2 regions of the Massilia violaceinigra genome follow, and region 2 is predicted to be linked to the other one. Evidence: riboswitches for the same ligand, from Rfam matches in the RefSeq annotation. Region 2 holds a riboswitch; the other holds the start of a gene.
What was found. Region 2 has a riboswitch for glycine ahead of CR152_RS06120 (D-amino acid dehydrogenase). Riboswitches for the same ligand answer to the same signal wherever they lie in the genome.
Positions count from the first base shown of each region.

Region 1 (9,041 bases), 3.5 Mb from region 2:
TATTGCGTTCGAGGGCATCGACGCCCAGTTCGGCGTCGTCCAGTTCGACGTGGGCCGCTTCTTCGGCCGCGGCCAGGGCTTCGTTTTCCTTTTCCAGCCGGCGCATCGCATCTTGCTGGGCAACTTCAACGGCGATTTCGAGCTGGCGTTCCGGCGTGATGTCGAGCGGCGCGCGCACTATTGACGCGTGGCACTCCGCCAGGTCGGCGAAGAACTGGATACGGTCGGCATCTTGCCACTTGATGACGTCCAACCATTTGTTCAGGGTCGCCAGCAGACTCGGCAGCTTGCCGATCAGGTCGCGCCGCTGTTCGTGCGTGATCTTCGGCTTGACGCTCCAGATCAGCTCATCCATCGTCTTGGTGGCATTGCCGACCGCGCCCGGCTTGTCGTCCTCGACGCTGTAGGCGACCGTCATGACGGAGGTCCACTTGTTTTCTAGAAAGGTTTCCAGCATGGCCACTACTTGCCCGCTGCCGACCCGGGCGGCGACCGCGCTCCTGGCCGAACGGGTTGCGGCGGTGACTTTTTCCTGGCGCAGGGCGGCGGCGATCGGGGCCGCGATGGCGGTCGCCGCCGCCGTTTCCTCGGCCTTGATGGTTTCTTCGAGCTCGGCCACCACTTCCGAAAACACATCGGCCGGCGCGCCGCCGTCATCCTGGTCGCGCCCGACCCGCTCCACGCCGCGCTGCATGACCTGGAACAGCGGATCGTCCGGGCCGGAGCGCTGCTCCAGGCCCATGGTCGACATCAGGTCGATCATGCGGCGCGCCGGGTGCGTTTCCTCGAAGAAGAAATTCTTGTCGGCCAGCGCCGCCTTGAGCACCGGAATCTGCAGCGACTGGATCAGGTCGCGCGAATCTTTCGGAATATTCGGATCGAGCAAGACCGTCTCGAAAATCTTCGACAGCAGGTCGATGGTGCTTTCGTCGCCGCGCGACAGTGATCCTTTTGGAATGCTTTCCTTCAAGCGCGGCAAATAAAATACATTGCCCGCCTGCGCCTCGGCCGGGGTCGGCGCCACGTTGCTGAACTGTTCCGGCATGCGGCCCTGCAAGCCCTTGAGCACGTCGAGCAGGGAAGCGGGAACCATCACCTGGCCGCCGTCCATGACCTGGCCGAAGCTGCCCGCGGCAATACCGCCGCCCGCAAACTGGGCCGGCGCGAAGCCGCCTGCGGCGTGGCTGCCCTGCCCCGGCGCGCCGCCCTGGTGCGCCGGGCCGCCATGCCATGGCGCGGCCGGCACGCTGGCCTCGCCCGCGTCGCCGCCCGGCGCGCCCTGGAAGGCGGCGGCGCCGCTCGGACGCCAGCCGCCGGCCGATGGCGCCATGGCCGGCAGGTCGGGAATCATCGGAATGTCGAAGGCGGACGCGGCCGCCGGCGCGTCGTCGTCGTCGCGCAGGAACTGGCGCAGCTGCTTGGCCAGTTCGGCCTGGCCGCTGGCGCGCGCTTTCTTGGCCGCGGCCGCGCTTTCGGTTTTCTTGATCTTGAAGGCGTCCACCGAGCCGGGCTGGACACCCTTGTTCATCAGCAGATCGCACAGCGCGTCGTACATCGGCGCGAAGTCGAACAGCAGCGACGGGCGCAGCATCGGCAGGATCAGCCCGTGGGCCTCCTCGTCCGGCTCGAACTCGCGCCAAGCCTGGTGCAAGGCCGACAGGAACATTTCGGGACGGAAGGGATTCTGGCTGATGCGCAGCACATCGCGTTCGAGCAGGAAGCCCAGGCGCACATTGAGGGTGGCGATCTGGGTCGCATACTGCATTTCGAAGGGACGGCTGATGGCGTCGAAGGCGACGCGGCTGTCCATTTCCTCGTAGGGCACCAGTTCCAGCGCGGCGGGCAAAGCCATCGCGGATTTTTTCAGCGGCGGCAACAGCACGTCGACCTCGGCACGCATGGCGCGCCCGATGCCGGCGGCAGCAACATGAAAGAAGGCGTAGGTGTTGTTTTTTAGCAGATTCCCCGACTTGACCCGCTGAAACACAGTGCGCGCATCGAGCGCTGGGTCCGTCACATCCAGCAACGCCGCAACCAGACGCGTCGCCACGGCCATCAAGTGGTCGTTGGCATGCTTGGTCACGGTCACGACCAGCGCCTCCAACAGCTCGTGGCGCGACGGACCAGTCTTCCTTGCTGCGGCGGATGGTGAAGGTGGAGCCATTGTCTGCTCGTTGGGGGGTTAGAGATCTTTTGCCATAACAAACATTCTCTCACATTATTGCCGACTGGCAACGGGAAAATTTGAAACAAAGCGTTATTTTTTGTTCAATCGCCTTATTTTCATAACCATTCTTGCTTTTCCCTAAAGCAAAAGCCGATTGTCGTCATTTGGACTGTTGATGAAAAACAAACCCGAAATAAAAAGTTTCTCTAACATAATTACAATTCCACGCAGCAACCTGCCTCTTGAGGACTAGCCATGATAACGATCCGCCGCCGCGATCTCAAGCTCACCCTGTGTCTGGGCTTTGCCGTCCTGGTCGGGCTGGGCGTCTGGCTGTCCATTGTACTGCTGAGTCAGCTTGAACAGATGAAAGCGGTAACGGCACCTGCGTTCCAAAGTTTAGGCGATCGTTTGGGTCCCTTGACCGGCATCATGGCCGACGACAGCGCCGCGCGCGCCGAGGCCGAGTACGCCGGGGCTCGCCTGTGGGTCTGGTTTTGCATAGGCGCCAACGCGGCCGGGGCCGTGCTGCTCGGGTTGTGGCTCAAGGCAGCGATGCTAGCGACTCCCGCGCCGGTGCGGCGCAAGCCTGGGGCGGCGGCGTCGACCGTGGCGGGCAACGGGCTGATCGTGCGTGCCATCGAGCGCAGCGCGCAGTCCGGCGCCGGGCTCGCCATGCACGGCGAGCGCAACGCGGCGCGCGCCTTGCCCGCGCCACGGACCGCAGGTGCGGGCGCGGGCGATGCGGCGGCACGGCTGGCCCGGCTGAGCCGGATTATCGACGCCGTGGCCTTCCAGACCACCATCCTCGCCGTCAACGCCGCGGTCGAGGCGGCACGCGCCGGACAGACGCCGCCGCGCCACTGAGCGCGCGCTAAGCGCGCGCCACGAAGCGATTTCTTCCGTGCATTAGTTGCAATCCTATAGGAACTACTCCTACACGAGTGCAAGGTGAATTCCGATACCTCTTCAACGGTGCGGCTCGCATGATGATGTTACCGGCAACGCTGAAGAGAGCGCCTCTTCAGCATCACCGGCGAGCACGACATTTTCAAACTTTCAAAAGGAATGAACATGAACTCGAATCAGAAAAGCGGTCAGGGCAACAAGCAAAGCGATAGTTCCAGCTCGAACAAGCAATCGGGCTCGCAAGGTTCCGGCAGCGGTTCGCGCTCCGGCGGCGGCACCCAGGGCGGAACCCATGAGCAGCACGTGGAAGCCGGCCGTCAAAGCCATAAGAATGACGACAAGGACAGCGGGTCGAAACAGTCCGGTTCGGGTTCGGGCAGCAAGCAGTCCGGATCGAATTCCGGCAGCAGCAGCGGCAGCAAAAGCGGCGGCGACAAACGCTGATCGCTAGCATGACGCAGGCGTCGCCGGGTTTCCGGGCGGCGCCATGCGCTATTTAAACAGGAAGCAATAGAAAGAGTCTGCACCGGCCCCGCCGTTGACAGGCTCTTTTTTTGACTGCGCGCCGCAACCAGCCATCGTGACCGGCACGAGCAGTCACGACGGCTGGTTCACTGGTTCAGATATTGCGAATATGAACACCCTTCGGCGGCGCAAAGTCGGCCACGTCATTGATCATGCGGGCGATCTTGGCATCGCGCGCGGTCAGGTGCAGGTCGGAATACTGGTGGATCGCCCACTGCTCCGGCAGCAGCTCGATGTGCTTGCGCAAAATCGATTCGGTGCGCGCATCGTCGGCCCGCAAGCCTTCGACGATGATATTGAGCGCATCCGGACGCGCGCCGGGCGATGCCGTCGCATGCGACTTGTGCACCATGAAGCGCGCCGTCTCGCTGGCGTAGCGCCGCGCGCCCGACAGAAACAGGATGACGGCGATCGACGCCACCGCCCCGGCGTTGTACATGACGAACTTGACAGGCGAGTTCGACAGGAAGTTGTACAGGCAAAGCCCGTCGCTGACGTAGCCGCCATTCGACTGGATCAGCACGTGCGCCGTTTCGACGCCGTTCTCGCTCATGCCGGACACCGCCTCGAACACGCGGTGCACCATATCGCTGTTCACATCGCCCGACAAGGTGAACCAGGCATCGGTCTGTTGGATCGTTTTTTCTTCGCTCATGGCTGTATGCTCGCAAAGTAGATGAATTATTTTAACAAATCGGGCGGACCATGGTTTTCCATGGGTAGCTCATTCGTGCGCCCCCTAAAGGACATCCCTGCAAGGTTGACAGTTGCGCCCTGCTGGCATATCCTCCACAGTCTTGATCGGGAGAGGGCAGCGCACGCTGCCGCCGAAGGGGCATCACCCAAAAACTCTCAGGCAAAAGGACCGGTCAGGGGTCGGCGGCGCACAGCGCCCCCGGCTGAACTCTGGAGAGCGGCCGCGGCACCATGCCGGCGGCCCACCGAAGGGGCAGGCGGAGCATCATCCGCTATCTCTCAGGTACCAAGGACAGAGGGGCGCGAAGCATTCAGGGACGGCAAGAGCCGCTCCACGTCTGCTCGTCGTACCCCCATTCACTCTGCCTTGAGGATTCCATGACGCTTAAAGCGACCCCGCTCAATTCCGCACACCGCGCCGCCGGCGCCAAGATGGTCGATTTCGGCGGCTGGGACATGCCCGTCAACTACGGCTCGCAAATCGAAGAACACCAGGCCGTGCGCGGCGACGTCGGCATGTTCGATGTGTCGCACATGTGCGTGGTCGATATCGAAGGCGAGAACGCCCGCCCTTTCCTGCGCTCCCTGCTGGCCAATAACGTCGACAAGCTGCAGGTGGCCGGCAAGGCCCTGTATTCGTGCATGCTCAATCCGCAAGGCTTCGTCATCGACGACCTGATCGTCTACTTCTTCAGCGAGACCTGGTTCCGCCTGGTCGTCAACGCCGGCACCGCCGAAAAAGACGTGGCCTGGATCGGCGCCCAGAACGACGCCACCAGGAGCGGCGTGACCATCACCCAGCGCCGCGACGGCATTGATCCGATGGCGCTGATCGCCGTCCAGGGCCCGAACGCGCGCGCCAGGGTGTGGCAGGTGCTGCCGGCCACCCAGGCCGCTTCCGAGCCCCTGAAACCGTTCAACGCCGTCATCGTCAAGGACACCGCCTTCGGCGAAGTGATGGTGGCGCGCACCGGCTACACCGGCGAAGACGGCTTCGAGCTGGCCTTCCCCGCTTCCCAGGCCGATGCGCTGTGGAACGCGCTGGTGGCCGCCGGCGTCAAGCCGGCCGGCCTGGGCGCGCGCGACACGCTGCGCCTGGAAGCGGGCATGAACCTGTACGGCCAGGACATGGACGACACGGTCAACCCGCTCGACGCCGGCCTGGCCTGGACCGTCGACCTGCTCGCCGAGCGCGACTTCATCGGCAAGACCGCGCTCAAAGCGATGGGCCAGAATTTTCAGTTCGTGGGCCTGATCCTGCGCGAAAAAGGCGGCATCCTGCGCGCGCACCAGAAAGTGGTGGCCGCTGACGGCAGCACCGGCGAAATCACCAGCGGTACCTTCAGCCCGACCATGCAGGAAGCGATCGCCCTGGCGCGCGTGCCGATGGGCGTGGCCGTGGGCGACACCGTGCACGTCGAAATCCGCGACAAAAAGCTGGCCGCCAGCGTCGTCAAGCTGCCGTTCGTGCGAAACGGTAAAATCCTCGCTGCCTGATCGGGGCAACACACACCAATTAGTAGTATTTACATCGACCGCGACCTCTTGGAGCAAACATTATGAACATCCCAGCCGACCTGAAATACACCGAGTCCCACGAATGGGTGCGTGCCGAAGCTGACGGCACCCTCACCGTCGGCATCACCGAATATGCGCAGGACGCGCTGGGCGACATCGTCTTCGTCGAACTGCCGAAAGTGGGCAAGGTCTTCACCGCCGGCGACGACGCCGCCGTGGTCGAATCGGTCAAGGCCGCCAGCGACATCTATGCGCCGGTGTCGGGCGAGTGCATCGCCGTCAACGATGCCGTCGCCGACGCGCCGGACTCGATCAACACCGACGCCTTCGCGGCCTGGCTGTTCAAGCTCAAACCAAGCGACGCCGGCGCCATCAACGGCCTGCTCGACGCCGCCGCCTACGGCAAAGCCACCGCGGAATAAAATTCCCGGCCGCCGCCCGCCGGCGGCCTTTTCCTTTCAGTTCGCCGCCGTGCTGGGTATCCGACAGCGCCGGCGGCAGTCCTTTTTCGGCCCCGACTACCATGACCCGCACCAGCCTGACCCAACTCGAAGCACGCGACTCGTTCATCCCGCGCCATATCGGCCCGTCCACCGCCGAACAGGCAGCCATGCTGGCCACGCTCGGCTATCCATCGCGCGCGGCGCTGATCGACGCCATCGTGCCCGCCAACATCCGCAAGAAGAGCAAGCTGGAACTGGGCCAGTTCTTCGACCCGTTGCCGGAACAGGCTGCGCTGGGCAAACTCAAGGCGCTGGCCGCCAAGAACAAGGTCATGAAGTCGATGATCGGCCAGGGCTACTTCAACAGCCATACGCCGGGCGTCATCCTGCGCAATATCTTTGAAAACCCGGCCTGGTACACCGCCTACACGCCCTACCAGCCGGAGATTTCGCAAGGCCGCCTGGAAGCGATCCTGAACTTCCAGCAAATGATCACCGACCTGACCGGCATGGGCATCGCCAACTCGTCGATGCTCGACGAAGGCACCGCCGCCGCTGAAGCGATGACGCTGATCCAGCGCGTCGGCAAGTCGGCCTCGAACGTGTTCTACGTGGCCGACGACGTGCTGCCGCAAACGCTGGAAGTGGTGCAAACGCGCGCCCAGCCGATCGGCGTGGAAGTGCGCACCATCGCGGCGGCCGACATCGGCGGCCTGTCCGAGCCATGCTTCGGTGTGCTGATCCAGTACCCGGGCGTGAACGGCGACGTGCGCGACTACCGCGCCGCCGTCGAAAAACTGCACGCGGCCGGCGCCATGGTGATCGCCGCCGCCGACCTGCTGGCATTGACCCTGCTGGCGCCGCCGGGCGACTGGGGCTGCGATGTCGTCGTCGGCAACAGCCAGCGCTTCGGCGTGCCGCTCGGTTTCGGCGGCCCGCACGCCGGCTACCTGGCCACGCGCGACGAATTCAAGCGCAGCATGGCCGGCCGCCTGGTGGGCGTGACCATCGATGCGCAGGGCAACAAGGCATACCGCCTGGCGCTGCAAACGCGCGAGCAGCACATCCGCCGCGAAAAAGCCACCTCCAACATCTGCACCGCGCAGGTGCTGCTGGCGGTGATGGCGTCGATGTACGCGGTCTACCACGGCCCTGAAGGCTTGCAGCGCATCGCCCGCCGCGTGCACCGCTTCACCGCCATCCTGGCCGCCAAGCTCGGCCAGCTCGGCTACGACGTCGTCAACAAGACCTACTTCGACACGCTCACCGTCAAGAGCGCGCGCGCGGCCGAACTGCACGCGATCGCCACCGAACATGGCGTGAACCTGCGCAAGGTCGACGCCGGCCACGTCGGCATCTCGCTCGACGAAACCACCACCCGCGAAGACATCGCGCTGCTGTGGACGATTTTCGCCCAGGGCGTCTCGAGCTCCCCTGCATCGCCGGACTTCGACGCCATCGAAGCGAGCGCGCAGGATGCCTATCCGGCAGCGCTGGCCCGTACCAGCACTTACCTGACCCACCCGACCTTCAACCGCTACCACGCGGAACACGAAATGCTGCGCTACCTGCGCGGCCTGGCCGACAAGGACCTGGCGCTGGACCGCACCATGATCCCGCTTGGCTCGTGCACCATGAAGCTCAACGCGACCAGCGAAATGATCCCGGTCACCTGGCCCGAGTTCTCCAACATCCACCCGTTCGCGCCGGACGCGCAAACGGTCGGCTACCGCGAAATGATCGGCCAGCTGGAAGACATGCTGTGCGCGCTGACCGGTTACGCCGCCGTGTCGCTGCAGCCGAACGCCGGCTCGCAGGGCGAATACGCGGGCCTGCTGGTGATCAAGGCTTACCATGAATCGCGCGGCGAAGGCCACCGCAATATTTGCCTGATTCCGTCGTCGGCGCACGGCACCAACCCGGCATCGGCCAATATGGTCGGCATGAAGGTGGTCGTCACCGCCTGCGACGACAGCGGCAACGTCGACTTGGCGGATCTGCGCGCCAAGGCCGAACAGCACAGCGCCAACCTGGCCTGCGTGATGGTGACCTACCCGTCGACCCACGGCGTGTTCGAGGAAGGCATCCAGGAACTGTGCGAGATCATCCACTCGCACGGCGGCCAGGTCTACATCGACGGCGCCAACATGAACGCGCTGGTCGGCGTGGCGGCACCGGGCAGCTTCGGCGGCGATGTGAGCCACCTGAACCTGCACAAGACCTTCTGCATCCCGCACGGCGGCGGCGGCCCTGGCGTCGGCCCGATCGGCGTGGGCGCGCACCTGGCCAGGTTCTTGCCGAACCAGCGTTCGACCGGCTACACGCGCGACGAAGCCGGCATCGGCGCGGTCAGCGCGGCGCCGTACGGCTCGGCCAGCATCCTGCCGATTTCGTGGATGTACATCGCGATGATGGGCGGCGAAGGCCTGACGGCAGCGACCGAAACGGCGATCCTGGCGGCCAACTACATCGCGCGCCGCCTGGCCCCGCACTATCCGGTGCTGTACACGGGCCACGACGGCCTGGTGGCGCACGAGTGCATCCTGGACCTGCGTCCGATCACCGACGCCACCGGCATCAGCAACGAGGACGTGGCCAAGCGCCTGATGGACTTCGGTTTCCATGCGCCGACGATGAGCTTCCCGGTGCCGGGCACCCTGATGATCGAGCCGACCGAAAGCGAATCGAAGGCCGAGATGGACCGCTTCATCGACGCCATGATTGCGATCCACGCCGAAATCGTCAAGGTCGAGCGCGGCGAGTACGACCGCATGGACAACCCG
Region 1 is NZ_CP024608.1:4,821,302-4,830,342, reverse strand. Features, by position in the region: gene CR152_RS21140 (DUF1631 family protein) at 1-2,164, opposite strand, end outside; gene CR152_RS21135 (methyl-accepting chemotaxis protein) at 2,423-3,034, shown strand; gene CR152_RS21130 (hypothetical protein) at 3,242-3,520, shown strand; gene CR152_RS21125 (ATP-dependent Clp protease proteolytic subunit) at 3,696-4,256, opposite strand; glycine riboswitch at 4,394-4,479, shown strand; glycine riboswitch at 4,498-4,603, shown strand; gene gcvT (glycine cleavage system aminomethyltransferase GcvT) at 4,676-5,794, shown strand; gene gcvH (glycine cleavage system protein GcvH) at 5,857-6,237, shown strand; gene gcvP (aminomethyl-transferring glycine dehydrogenase) at 6,339-9,041, shown strand, end outside.
Region 1: it holds a riboswitch for glycine, as region 2 does, so the genes downstream of both, gcvT (glycine cleavage system aminomethyltransferase GcvT) here and CR152_RS06120 (D-amino acid dehydrogenase) in region 2, are expected to answer to the same signal.

Region 2 (9,041 bases):
TGTGCCAGGTGCTCGCGCACGGCGCAGATGAGAATGGGCCAGGCGTCGGTTTGCTTGACGTAGTGCTGGCGCAGCAGAACCATTTCGGCTTCGCTGCAGTAGGCGGCGTAGATGGCCAGGCGCCGGTGCGCCATGGCGTGCGAGATGAACTGCATCGCCGTGCGGTCGACGCCACTGAGCATATGCAGGGTGGGTTCGTTCCAGTTCATGGCGTAGAGCTTCATCAGCATGGCCTCGTCGCCGCCCACGTCGTCGAGCAGGGCGGCGATCCAGCATTGCGCGAGCGCGCCCGCTTCAAGACTGTCCGGTTTAACACCCCGGCCCATGAGATCGTGCAGCGTGGAGGTCAAGTGCGCGTTGCCGCCGTTGCGTTGCTGGCGCCGCGTTGTCAGTGTGTGCAGTTCGGCGTCGGTGAAATAGCGCGCGCTGGCGGCCATGCGTTCGAGGGCGGCCAGCCAGTTGTCCATCGATGGTTCATGACGTTCGGCGAGCTGCGCCTGCAAGTCGCGCAAATGGCCGTGCAGGGCCGATGCTTGTGCGATCTGGCGTTCGAGCGACGCGATCTGCTGCTCCACCACTTGGGGCAGGCTGGCGCCGCCATCGGCCAGCATGGCCTGGATTTGCGTCAGCGACAGGTCGAGACGGCGCAGCGCCTGGATGCGATACAGGCGGGCGACGTCCGCACTATCGTACAGGCGGTAGCCGTTGTCGGACCGGGCCGACGGTGTCAGCAAGGCGATATCGTCGTAATGGCGCAGGGCGCGCACGCTCAAGCCGCTGCGCCGTGCCAGTTGTCCTATTTTCAGTAGCATGCCGGTTTCTCCATTTTCAAGATGGTAAACCGTCACGTAGCGAGAGGGTCAAGCACTTGTGGATGGAGATACTTGCAAAAAAACCGGGGCACCTGAGCCCCGGTTTTGCAATGCAGACCGGTTAGATCGGCCCGTTGATGCTCATGCGCTGGGTATGCGTCCAGCGGTGATCGGATGCCGATACGGCGGAGTTGTAGGTGCGGTAGGTCTGCCCTTCACCCGGCCACGGGTCCATGATGTACACGTAGTTCACGCCATTGGTCGTCGCGTAGCCGCGCCCCACCATGATGTGGCCGCCGCCGTTGCTCCAACCGTAGCGGATCACGAATGGGCGGTTGGCGTTGATGTCATACACCACGCTGCTCCACGACGACGCCACGCTGTACGCGCCGTTTGCCACGCCCCATGCTTTCAGGATGTTTTGCACGCTACCGTTGGAGCCGTACATATTGTTCGGCTGGTTGGCGTAGCTGTTCCAGTTGAAGTAGGTGTTCCCGCAGGCGTAGTTCAACCCGAACGCCCAGTTCACGATCTGGCACTGGCTCGGTGTCTTCTTGTAGAAGTTCAGGATCGCCTTGCTCGAGGCGGACCAGCACCACTGGCTGTGTTCCTGGGTCGTCAGCGGAACGGCGAGCGTGCGCCATTGTGCCATGGCTGCTGGCAGCGCCAGTAAAAGCGAAGCACCGACGACGAGCTTTTTGATATTTGTATTCATGTTATCTCCTGATTCGTTCTAAGGATGGTGTAGCCGATGCCGGGCTTACTTCGAGGCGTCCATGGTTTGCTTGACCACGCTGCGCAGCGGCTGCAGGATGTCTGCCTCTTCCATCAGCGCTTCGCTGGCCTTGCCTTCCTTGACGGAACGCTGCTGCATCAGCAGCGATTCGCGCGCCGAATGCAGTGGCGCGTAGCGGGTGCGGCCATCTTCGCGGCCAACCACTTCGAGCAGGTCCGAGCGCGCCTGGTAGATGCGCACGAAGCGCACATTGCTGCGCTCCGCGTCGCCGTAGTAGCCCATCGAGGCATCCACATCCTTGGCCAGCACGGCGGCGCCATAGGCGACCGTTTCGTAGTTTCCGTTGTTGAGCTCTACCGTCGCCATGCCGATCGGACGCTGGTTCAGCAGAATCACGAAGCGCCACTGGCCGGTGGCCTTGGCCATCTGCTTCATGCTGCCGCGCCCTGCCAGCAGTTCTTTCGGATCGATCGTGTAAACCGGGAAGCCGTAGCCGATTTTCGCGTCCTTCAGATCATGCATGTCGTTGATTTCAAGCGGGAAGTCGACCGGCGTGCCGCTGGTGCCACGCGTCTGCAGCTGGCCTGTGACGAACTGGGCGAAGTCGCGTTGGGCCGCAGCTTGCGCCGCCGCGGCGGCGCGCTTTGGCACCGCTTTAAAGGTGCTGGTTCCATCCGACTGGGCCATTGCTGGCGCGCCGGCCAGGGCCAGGCTGGCGCCGCACAGCAGGGCGGCGAGCATGGTGCGGGCTGAGAGCATTTTTGTTTGCATTATTGACTTCTCCTCACATAGATTGATACAAGAACCCCGCCTGTCCAAACGGGGTGAGTGCTGCAACAACAAGGGCATTCACGCATGCCGGACACCAGTGTCAACGCACGTCGTCAGTGCGTTGGAAAATCGAGGGAACGGTGCATCAGGTCGCCGATCATGTCGGCGGTGACGGCCGACAGGGTCCAGCCCAGATGCCCGTGCCCAGTGTTGTAGAAGACGCAGGGCGATTTGCCGCGGCCGACGCGCGGCAGCATGGTCGGCATCATTGGCCGCAAGCCGGCCCACGGAATCACGCTGCGCGTGTTCACGCCCGGGAAGCATTCGTGCACCCAGTCGATCAGAGGGCGAATCCGGTCGTCGCGGATGTCGCGGTTAAAGCCGTTGAATTCGGCCGTGCCGGCCACGCGGAAGCGATCCGTCCCCAGGCGGCTGGTCACCAGCTTGGTGGCGTCGTCGAGCAGGCTGACGGTGGGCGCCGCGGCCTGGCTGGCGGCATCGGGCAGGTTGACCGTGATCGAGTAGCCTTTCACCGGGTAGATGTTGACCCGGTCGCCCAGGCTCGCGGCCAGGGCGCGGCTGGCGGTGCCGGCGCAGATGACGACGCCGTCGTAGGTCTCGGTCTGGGTGCGCTCGCCGTCGCCCAGAGTGACGTGGGCGTGGCGGCCGTCGGTGCGCACGGCGCCGATCTGCATGCCATAGCGGCAGTCCACGCCGTTGCGGCGGGCGGCGGCGGCAAGACCGGTGGTGAATTTGTGGATGTCGCCGGTGGCGTCGCTGTCGGTGAAAAAGCCGCCGTAGTAGTCGCCCGCCAGGGTTGGTTCGATGCCGCGCATTTCGCTTGGGGTCACCGCGCGGCGCGCGAGGCCGCCGGCGGCCAGCATCTTGCTGACCGTGGCGGCGTGCTCGAAGCCGGCCTTGTCGCGGTAGATGTGCAGGATGCCTTCGCGCTTGACGTCGAAGTCGATGTTCTCCGCCTCGGCCCACGCAAACAGGTGCTCGCGCGCGGCAATCGCCAGGCGCGCCGTTTCGACCGTGTTGCGGCGGTAGTGGGGAATGGCGGCGGCAAATTCGGCGAACCACGACAGCTTGTGCCAGCTCGGTTTGGGGTTGACCAGCAGCGGCGCGTCGCGCCGGAACATCCACTTCAGGCCCTTGAGCATGGTGGAGCGGTGGTTCCACACTTCCGCGTTGGAGGCCGACAGCTGGCCGCCGTTGGCAAACGAGGTTTCCATCGCCGCGTAGCGATGTTTTTCCAGCAGCGTCGTGGCAAAGCCACGTTTCGCCAGGGCGTAAGCGGTCGTGACGCCGGTGATGCCGCCGCCAATTACTGCAATGGTTTTCATGTGTCGTCCGGGTTCCAGAAACGTCAGATAGGGAGTCCGCGCGCTGGTGCGCGTCGGTTACCCCCTCTGTGCTGGACCTGAGAGATTCACCGGCAACGCGCGATGCGTGGCCGGTTTGCTCCTTCGGTGCACCGGATGACGACTTCCGGTGGCTCTTCAGAGTTCAAATGGGTTATCGGTCCTTTTGCCTGAGAGATTCCGGGGCGGTTGCTCCTTCGGCGCCGTCGGCATACAAGACCAGCTTGTAACCGACAGACTCTCCCGATAACGCCTTAGCATTGCGCTAAATATGCCATAAGCATATGTATGCAGAATACCGCAGAAAATGACGTCAATACAACCATTTTTAGTGATAGGTGTTGTTTCCTCGACAATACCGACAGAGCGCTCGCTTTACGATTTGCCGCAAACCTGGTCCCATTCGAGCGCAAAGCGCGCCAGGAATTTCTTCAGGCGGTCGGCATCGTTCGGTTTGCTTTTGGCGCTGCGCGAGACGGCAAACAGCTTGCGCCCCGCGTCCGACAAGGTGACCGAATGGCGGCATACCTTGACCACGGCGGCCAGTTGCATGGCGTCGAACAGGTCGAGGCCGGCGGCGGCCTCGTCACCCATCAGTTCTGCCAGGTTGACCTCGGCCGCGCTTGGGGCGCGCGTGTAGTGGTGCCACAGTTTTTGCAATCTGGCCACTTCGGCGCTGACGATGCTGTCCGAAATGCCGCCGGCTTCGGCCAGCGTGGCCATCCTTGTCACCGAGGCCGACAGGTCACGGAAGTTGCCGGCCCAGACCGCCTCGGGCGACATCGCGAAGCGCATGTAGCGCTCGCGCGCTTCCTTGTTGAAGCGCACCATCTGGCCGTACTCCTGGCTGAACTGGTTCAACTGGTAGACCAGGTTGGGTTCGATGTCTTCGGGCCGGTCGACCAGGCCGGGCAGGGCGTAAGTCCACAAATTGATGCGGGCGTACAAGTCTTCGCGGAAGCTCCCGGCCACCACTTCGCTGGCGAGATCGCGGTTGGTGCCGGCGATGAGCTGGAAGTCGCTTTGCACTTCGCTGTCGCTGCCGACCGGATGAAAGCGCTTTTCTTCGATGGCCTTGAGCAGCATTGCCTGTTCATCGGGCCCCAGTTCGCCGATTTCGTCGAGGAACAGCAAGCCCTTGTGCGCGCTGCGCAGCAAGCCCGGGCGGTCGGCGGCGGCGCCCGTGAAGGAACCTTTGACGTGGCCGAACAGGGTCGACGCGGCGCCGTCGCCGTGAAGGGTGGCGCAGTTGAGCTCGATGAATTTGCCGTCGAGCTGGTGCCGTGTTTTCTTCAGTTCGTACACGCGGCGCGCGAGGAACGATTTGCCTGCCCCGGTCGGGCCCATCAGCAGCATGGGTGCGCGCGACTTGATGGCGACGCGCTCGATCTCGTCGATCATGGTGTTGAAACGGGCGTTGCGGGTGGCGATGCCGGACTTGAGGAAAGCCACGCCTTCGGCTTGCTCGCGCGAAAAGCGCTGGGCGATCTGGTCGTAGCGCGACAGGTCGAGGTCGATCAGCGCGTAGCTGCCCGGCTCCTTGCTGGACTGGCGCCGCGGCGGCGAGCTTTGCAGCAGGCGGCCGGGGAAGAAGCGCGCTTCGGTCATCAGGAACATGCAGATCTGCACGACGTGGGTGCCGGTGGTGATGTGGACCCAGTAATCCTCGTTATCCGGATCGAAGGGGTAGGTCTTGGCGAAGTCGAACAGGGCGCCGTAGACCTCGCCGAAATCCCAGGCGTCGCTGATCGGAATGTGGTGCGGCACGACTGTGGTTTCGGGCGAGACGGCGGCGATGTCGGCCGTGACCGCGTCCACCAGCGGGCCGAATTTGCCGCTGAAGAGCATCTCGAAGCGGTCGACGATGTATTCCTCGTGCTGGGTGATGGCGATGCTGGGACGCCACTTTTCCCAGCGGGCCGGGCCTTGGCCGCTGTCGAGCTGGGTGCCGACGAAACCGATGACTACGATGCGTTTCTGTTTCATATTCGTATAAAGTTTTATCTGATCGGATAATTTATCACGGCGTTGCCTGCTTGTCCATTTCTTGGTGTTCTTGTTTGGTGAATTGATAATCTTTTTTAAATCAATGACTTGCGCTGGTGTGGCTGGGCTGGCAGCAGACCTGGCACAGCATTTGCAATAGAGGAGATACAAACGAGATAAGTGAGGAAGTAAAAATGGCAAACGCACAGTTGTTCCAGACCTTGAAGGGAATCTTTGTCCCTCGTGCCAACGGTCTTAATTCGGAAGGCGCTCCGGCTTACACCATGACGCCGAGGCACCAGCTGGCGCAGTATGCGGCCACCGGTTGCCTCAATTCGACGTACTACGTCAATGCGCAATCGCAGCTGGCGACGGTGATGGAGCTGTGCGAAAAGGTCGATACCAGATTCATCGCGCAAACGGCGATTTACTGCCGCGAACGTGGTTATATGAAGGATATGCCGGCGCTGCTGACGGCCGTGCTGGCCGCCAAGGGCGCGCCGGAATTGACGCCGGTGTTTCGCCGGGTCGTCAATAACGGCAAGATGCTGCGCAATGTGGTGCAGATCATCCGCTCCGGCGCGGCCGGCCGTAAATCGCTGGGCACCCGGCCGAAAAAGCTGGTGCAGCAATGGTTGAACCGCGCTTCGGAAAAAGAGCTGCTGGCGGCGTCGATCGGGAATGCGCCTTCGCTGGGCGATGTGGTGAAGATGGTGCATCCGAAGCCGTCGCAAGCCTGGCGTGAAGCGTTTTTCGCCTGGTTGATCGGCAAGCCGTTCAATGCGCAGGAGCTGCCGGATGCGCTCAAGGCTTTCGAGGCTTATAAGGCAGACCAGTCGCAGCCGGTGCCGGAAGTGCCGTTTCAGATGCTGACGTCGCTGACATTGTCGGCGCAGGCGTGGGCGCAGATTGCGCGTCAGGGCGGCTGGCACATGGTGCGCATGAATCTGAATACGTTCGGACGCAATGGCGTGTACCAGTTGCCCGGCATGATAGAAGTCATCGCCGACAAACTGCGCGATCCGGAGGCGATTGCCCGGGCGGGCGTGTTTCCTTATCAGTTGATGTCGGCGTATACGGCGGCATCAAGCGACGTGCCGCGGGCCATCAGCGATGCCTTGCAGGATGCGCTGGAGCTGTCGCTCGCCAATGTGCCCAAGGTCGAGGGCAAAGTGGTGATCTGCCCGGATGTGTCGGGATCGATGCAGTCGCCGGTGTCGGGTTTCCGTGGAACGGCTACCTCGACGGTGCGCTGTATCGATGTGGCGGGGCTGATTGCCGCGGCCATGCTGCGCAAGAATCCGGATGCGCTGGTGCTGCCGTTCGAGAATTATGTGCGGGTGTGCGACTTGAATGCCCGCGATACGGTCATGACCAATGCGCAGAAGCTGGCGGCGATAGGCGGTGGCGGTACCAATTGCAGTGCGCCTCTGGCGCAGATGAACAAGCAGAAGGTGATGGCCGACCTGGTGGTATACGTGTCCGACAATGAATCGTGGATCGACCAGCGTGCGGGTGCCACCGCGACGATGGCGCAATGGGCGGTGTTCAAGGAGCGCAATCCGGCGGCGCGGCTGGTGTGCATCGACTGCACGCCGAACAGTACCAGCCAGGCGGCGGAGCGTGTCGATGTATTGAATGTGGGTGGTTTTTCGGACGACGTATTCAAGATCATCGCGGCGTTTTCAGCCGGCCAGCTGGGCGCCGGGCACTGGGTGGGCGAGATCGAATCGATCGCGCTGGAGTAAGGAAAGTTGAAGTACGGGTTTTGAGTGCAGCGCGAATGCTGATGCGAATACATTTTCCCATGTTCCATTTCGCATCGACTCCTTGTCGCGCTGTGCTCAATCGTTTTACCCCGAATGCAGGCAGGACTACATTCCAGGGTTGCCAGGGCTTCGCGTCCGACAACCAGAAGTCTTGCCGCTCCTTGTCGGGAATTTGTTGTACAGGTTTTGAGTGCAGTGCGAATGCTTGATGCGAATACATCTTCCAAAATTTACTTCGCATCGGATTTTTTGTCGCATTGTGCTCAATCGTTTTACCCCGAATGCGGGCAAGGACTACATCGATGTTGTGCTTTGGCGTTATGCCGGCAACAAGTGTCCTGCCGATCTTGTCGGGAATTATTTTAGGGCGAATGCTGTCCGGATTACATTGTGTCCCCGGTTCGAGTCCGGGCGGTTGCGCGAGTGGCTGTAGCTCAGTTGGTTAGAGTAAATGTCCGGGCGATATTGTCGCCACCCTTGTTTCGATGAATGCAGATGAAATTACATTGGAAGAGCGCTGAAGCGTGCTTCAGCTAAACCCGGTTCGACTCCGGTCGGTCTTGTGCCTGGCTCACATTTCATCACCTTTGTCATCACTTTTTATACTGAGAAAAATTATGAAAAACGAAAATTACGATGTCCTGAACGTGGAAGATGGCCGCCATGTCAAAATGTGGACCAAAGGCGTGCCGGTGGAAGAAGTGGCCAAGAAGCAGCTGACCAATACCGCCAAGATGCCCTTCATTTACAAGCATATTGCGGTCATGCCGGACGTGCACTTAGGTAAAGGTTCGACCATCGGTAGCGTGATCCCGACGCTCGGGGCGGTGATCCCGGCGGCGGTTGGCGTGGATATCGGTTGCGGAATGATGGCGGCCAAGACCACCCTGACGGCGAACGACCTGCCGGATAACCTGTCCGCGCTGCGTAGCGCCATCGAGCGCGCGATTCCGCACGGTATGTCGCCGAAAACGCGCGGCTTCCGTGGCCGCGATGAAGGCTCGTGGAATACGCCGCCAGCGGCTGTGGATGTCGCCTGGGGCCAGTTGAAGGATGAATTCGACGCTATCTGCCTGAAAACGCCGAAGCTGAAAACCACGAATAACTACCGTCACCTCGGTACCCTGGGTAGCGGTAACCACTTCGTTGAAGTGTGTCTGGACGAGGTAGGTTTCGTATGGTTCATGCTGCATTCGGGTTCGCGCGGCGTGGGAAATGCCATCGGTACCCACTTCATCGAGCTGGCCAAGAAGGATATGCGCACCCACTTCATCAACCTGCCCGATCAGGACCTGGCGTATCTGGCCGAAGGTACGCAGCACTATAACGACTATATCCAGGCGGTCAGCTGGGCGCAGAAGTTTGCGCGCACCAATCGCGATGTGATGATGCAGAACCTGATCGCGGCGGTACGTACGGTGATCACCAAGCCGTTCGAGACGCACGTGGAAGCGGTGAACTGCCACCATAATTATGTGCAGAAGGAGCATCACTTCGGTAAAGATGTGCTGATTACCCGTAAGGGCGCCGTGTCGGCCCGTCCGGGCGAGCTGGGAATCATCCCGGGGTCGATGGGGGCGAAGAGCTTCATCGTGCGCGGAAA
Region 2 is NZ_CP024608.1:1,340,512-1,349,552, forward strand. Features, by position in the region: gene CR152_RS06105 (MerR family transcriptional regulator) at 1-812, opposite strand, end outside; gene CR152_RS06110 (C39 family peptidase) at 934-1,527, opposite strand; gene CR152_RS06115 (hypothetical protein) at 1,573-2,307, opposite strand; gene CR152_RS06120 (D-amino acid dehydrogenase) at 2,433-3,665, opposite strand; glycine riboswitch at 3,722-3,831, opposite strand; glycine riboswitch at 3,832-3,939, opposite strand; gene rtcR (RNA repair transcriptional activator RtcR) at 4,059-5,669, opposite strand; gene CR152_RS06130 (vWA domain-containing protein) at 5,864-7,417, shown strand; gene CR152_RS06135 (RtcB family protein) at 8,056-9,041, shown strand, end outside.